One region of the Sinorhizobium sp. 22678 genome, then DNA from elsewhere that is predicted to be linked to it. Evidence: riboswitches for the same ligand, from Rfam matches in the RefSeq annotation. Region 1 holds a riboswitch; the other holds the start of a gene.
The links. Region 1 has a riboswitch for S-adenosylmethionine ahead of metA (homoserine O-acetyltransferase MetA). Riboswitches for the same ligand answer to the same signal wherever they lie in the genome.
Positions count from the first base shown of each region.

Region 2: another riboswitch for S-adenosylmethionine. It lies ahead of ACTJKL_RS25070 (O-succinylhomoserine sulfhydrylase); the one in region 1 lies ahead of metA (homoserine O-acetyltransferase MetA).

Region 1 is NZ_JBQEMS010000009.1:2,305-4,687, forward strand. Features, by position in the region: gene leuD (3-isopropylmalate dehydratase small subunit) at 1-524, shown strand, start outside; gene ACTJKL_RS14995 (RidA family protein) at 533-913, shown strand; SAM riboswitch at 971-1,048, shown strand; gene metA (homoserine O-acetyltransferase MetA) at 1,112-2,038, shown strand; gene ACTJKL_RS15005 (aldose epimerase family protein) at 2,119-2,383, shown strand, end outside.
Region 2 is NZ_JBQEMS010000021.1:79,618-82,000, forward strand. Features, by position in the region: gene ACTJKL_RS25070 (O-succinylhomoserine sulfhydrylase) at 1-1,159, opposite strand, end outside; SAM riboswitch at 1,203-1,281, opposite strand; gene ACTJKL_RS25075 (2'-deoxycytidine 5'-triphosphate deaminase) at 1,357-2,383, shown strand, end outside.

The DNA of each region.
Region 1 (2,383 bases):
ATTACCTGAAGACGATCAAGCGCACCGGTCTCGGCACCGGGCTTTTCGCCGAGGCGCGCTACAACGAGGACGGCACCCCCAACCCGGACTTCGTTCTCAACAAGCCTGCCTATCAGAATGCCAAGATTCTCGTCGCCGGCGACAATTTCGGCTGCGGCTCCTCGCGCGAGCATGCACCTTGGGCGCTCCTCGATTTCGGCATCCGCTGCGTCATCTCGACCTCCTTCGCCGACATCTTCTACAACAACTGTTTCAAGAACGGCATCCTGCCCATCGTCGTCAGCCAGGAAGACCTCGACAAGCTGATGGATGACGCCAGCCGCGGCTCCAATGCCATTCTCACGGTCGATCTCGAAGCGCAGGAGATCACCGGTCCGGACGGCGGCTCGATCAAGTTCGAGGTCGATGCCTTCAAGCGCCACTGCCTGCTGAACGGCCTCGACGATATCGGCCTCACGCTCGAAAAAGGCCGCTCCATCGACAATTACGAGAAGGCGACCGCCGCTTCCCGCCCCTGGGCATGAGCTGTCGGATGACGCGCAAGCTCATCTCGTCCGGTTCGCCCTTCGAAAAGACGGCAGGCTATTCGCGTGCCGTCGCAAAGGGCGACTGGTGCTTCGTCTCCGGCACGACCGGCTACGACTACGCCACCATGACCATGCCGGAAACGGTGGAGGAACAGGCCCGCAACTGCCTGAAGACGATCGAAGGCGCCCTGAAAGAAGCCGGCTTCTCGCTGTCGGACGTCGTTCGCAACCACTACTACGTCACCGATGCCAGCTTTGCCGACCGCGTATTCCCGATCTTCGGCGAGACCTTCGGCGAGATCCGCCCGGCCGCGACGATGATCGTCTGCGACCTCATCCGCCCGGAAATGCTGATCGAGATCGAGGTTACGGCATTTCGGGGATAAGGCCGCCCCGACGCCGGCGAATCCTTTTTCATTGACCGCGCGGCCCTCCTCGCGCTATCTACGATCCGTGGTGATTTGGCCGGCCGGCTTGCAGCCACGTTAAAGAAGTCGCTAAAGGGCCGAGGGAACAATGGATTTCCGAGGACCGGTCGCGATCGTTTCGCCGCCGGTTTTTTTGTATTGATCGAGTGGACGCCCATGCCCATCAAGATACCCGATACGCTGCCCGCCTTCGAAACTCTCGTCCACGAGGGTGTGCGGCTGATGACCGAGACCGAGGCGGTCCGCCAGGACATCCGGCCGCTGCAGATCGGGCTCTTGAACCTGATGCCCAACAAGATCAAGACCGAGATCCAGATGGCGCGGCTGATCGGCGCCACGCCGCTTCAGGTCGAATTGACGCTGGTCCGCGTCAACGGCCACCGGCCGAAGAACACGCCCGAAGAACATCTGCTCGCCTTTTACGAGACCTTCGAGGAAGTGGAGGCCCGTAAGTTCGACGGCTTCATCATCACCGGCGCGCCGATCGAGACGCTCGAATACGAAGAGGTCACCTACTGGAAGGAGCTGCAGCGCATCTTCGATTGGACGACGACCAACGTCCATTCGACGCTGAACGTCTGCTGGGGCGGGATGGCTGCGATCTACCATTTCCACGGTGTTCCGAAATATCCGCTGAAGGAAAAAGCCTTCGGCGTCTACCGCCACCAGAACCTGCAGCCCTCTTCGGTCTATCTGAACGGCTTTTCCGACGATTTCGCCGTGCCCGTTTCGCGCTGGACCGAGGTGCGCCGCGCCGATATCGACCGGGTGCCGGATCTCGAAATCCTGATGGAATCAAAGGAAGTGGGCGTCTGCCTCGTGCACGAGAAGAAAGGCAACCGGCTCTACATGTTCAATCACGTCGAATATGATTCGACGTCCCTGTCGGAGGAATATTTCCGCGACGTCGATGCCGGCGTGCCGATCAAGCTGCCGCACGACTATTTCCCGCACAATGACTCCGCACTTCCGCCGCAGAACCGCTGGCGAAGCCATGCACATCTCTTCTTCGGCAACTGGATCAACGAGATTTACCAGACGACGCCCTACGAGCTGGCGAAGATCGGAACCGAAGCGCGTTGACGTAAAAAGTATGACTTTCCGGTTGCCGCCTCGGCGGAAATGCAGCAGGTTGACTCCGACTCGCGGAAATGGGGAGATGCATGGGAACAGACACGGAAATCTTCGGGCACCTGCCCTCCGGCGAGCCCGTACAGCGCGTGACGCTTCAGGGCGGCGGGCTGACGGCGTCGGTGATCACATGGGGCTCGGTCATCCAGGATCTTCGGCTCGAAGGCCATGCAGCCCCGCTCGTGCTCGGCTTCGAGGATTTCGAAAGCTATCCGGCCCATTCCTCCTATTTCGGCGCGACGCCCGGGCGCAACGCCAACCGCATCGGCGGTGGCCGCTTCGTGCTCGAAGGCAAGG
Region 2 (2,383 bases), on a different contig from region 1:
TTGCGAAATCCTCGATGAGGTCTTCGCTGTCCTCGATACCGGCCGAGAAGCGCACCGTTCCGGCGGAAATGCCGAGTTCGGCGCGGGCTTCGTCGGTGAGGTTCTTGTGGGTGGTCGTCGCCGGATGGGTGATCAGGCTCTTGGAATCGCCGAGATTGTTGGAGATCCGGATGATTTCAAGCGCGTTCTGCAGGGCGAAGGCTGCTTCCTTGCCGCCCTTGAGCTCGAAGGCGACCAGCGTCGAGCCGCCGCTCATCTGCTTCGCAATGATGTCGGCCTGCGGGTGATCCTTGCGGCCCGGATAGATGACGCGGGCGACCTGCGGCTGCTCCGCGAGGAAATCGGCGATGCGGCGGGCGCTTTCGGTCTGCTGCTTGACGCGGAGCGGCAGCGTCTCGATCCCCTTCAGCAGCGTCCAGGCGTTGAAGGGCGACATGGCCGGGCCGGTGTGACGGAAATAGTCGTGCAGGTTCTCGTCGATCCACTGCTTGTCGGAGAGCACCACGCCGCCGAGGCAGCGCCCCTGGCCGTCGATGTGTTTCGTCGCGGAATAGACGACGACATGGGCGCCAAGCTCCAGCGGTTTCTGGAACAGCGGCGTCGCGAAGACGTTGTCGACCACCACCTTGGCGCCGATCTGATCGGCGAGCTTGGCGACGCCGGCGATGTCGATCACTTCAAGCGTCGGGTTGGTCGGGCTTTCGAGGAAGAAGACCTTGGTGTTCGGACGTACCGCGTCTTCCCAGTTCTTGAGATCGCGACCGTCGACCAGGGTGCACTCGACGCCGTATTTCGGCGCCAGCGTTTCCACGACCCAGCGGCAGGAGCCGAAGAGCGCCCGGGCCGCGACGATGTGGTCGCCCGCCTTCACCTGGCACAGGATTGCCGCGGAAACCGCCGCCATGCCGGAGGCTGTGGCGCGCGCGTCTTCCGCCCCTTCGAGCATGCACATGCGCTTCTCGAACATGTCGTTGGTCGGACTGCCGTAGCGCGCATAGATGAAACCGTCGGTCTCGCCCTTGAACCGGGCCTCCGCCGCTTCGGAGCTGTCGTAGACGAAGCCCTGCGTCAGAAAGATTGCTTCGGAGGTCTCGCCGTACTGGGAGCGGAGCGTTCCGCCGTGGACGAGTTGGGTTGCCGGGCGCCAATTCTTGCTCATGAGAACGTCACTTTCAAAAACAAAAAAACCGGCCGCGAAACGACCGGTTTGACACCCGGCCTTTTTAGCTACTTGTTTAACGTGGCTGCAAGCCGACCGGCCAAATCACCACGGGATAAAGCTCCAATACTGCCTGGCCGCGCTTGCGTCAATTCCCGGAGTTTGGTTTTGTCTGGCAACTGTAAATGAGGATCGGAATGGGGCGCGACACAGGGATTTTGGCCGACCGCGCAATTGCAGCGCTGTATGCCTCGGGACAACTGAAGAGCGAGAAGGCGCTGGATGATGACCAGATTCAGCCGGCCAGCCTCGATCTTCGCCTTGGATCCAAGGCGTTCCGCGTCCGGGCGAGCTTCATGCCCGGCCCTTCGCATCTGGTCGCCGACAAGCTCGACCGGCTCAAGCTGCATGTCGTCGATCTGAGCGAAGGCGCCGTGCTTGAGACCGGCTGCGTCTACATCGTGCCGCTGATGGAAAGCCTGTCGCTGCCGGCAGACATGTCGGCCTCCGCCAATCCGAAGAGCTCGACCGGCCGGCTGGATATCTTCACACGCGTGATTACCGACCGGGCGCAGGAGTTCGACAAGATCCCGGCGGGCTACAGCGGACCGCTCTATCTCGAAATCAGCCCGCGAACCTTTCCGATCGTCGTCAGGCGCGGTTCGCGGCTTTCGCAGATACGCTTCCGCATAGGCCACTCGGTTCTTTCCGAGCAGGAACTGCTGGCCTTGCACGAAAGCGACGTGCTCGTCGCCAGTGACCGGCCGAACGTTTCCGGCGGCGGCATTGCCCTTTCCATCGATCTCAAGGGTACCGGGCCGGACGGCCTGATCGGCTACCGCGGCAAGCATCACACATCGGTGGTCGATGTCGACAAGAAAGCCCAGCATGCCGTTTTCGACTTCTGGGAGCCGCTCTACAGCCGCGGCCGCGACGATCTCGTGCTCGACCCGGACGAGTTCTATATCCTCGTGTCGCGCGAAGCCGTCCATGTGCCGCCGCGCTATGCCGCCGAAATGACACCCTTCGACCCGCTCGTGGGCGAGTTCCGCGTCCATTATGCCGGCTTTTTCGATCCCGGCTTCGGCCATGCGTCGGCCGGCGGCAGCGGCAGCCGGGCGGTGCTCGAGGTCCGCAGCCACGAGGTACCGTTCATTCTGGAGCACGGGCAGATCGTCGGCCGTCTCGTCTACGAGCACATGCTGGAACGTCCGGAGGGACTTT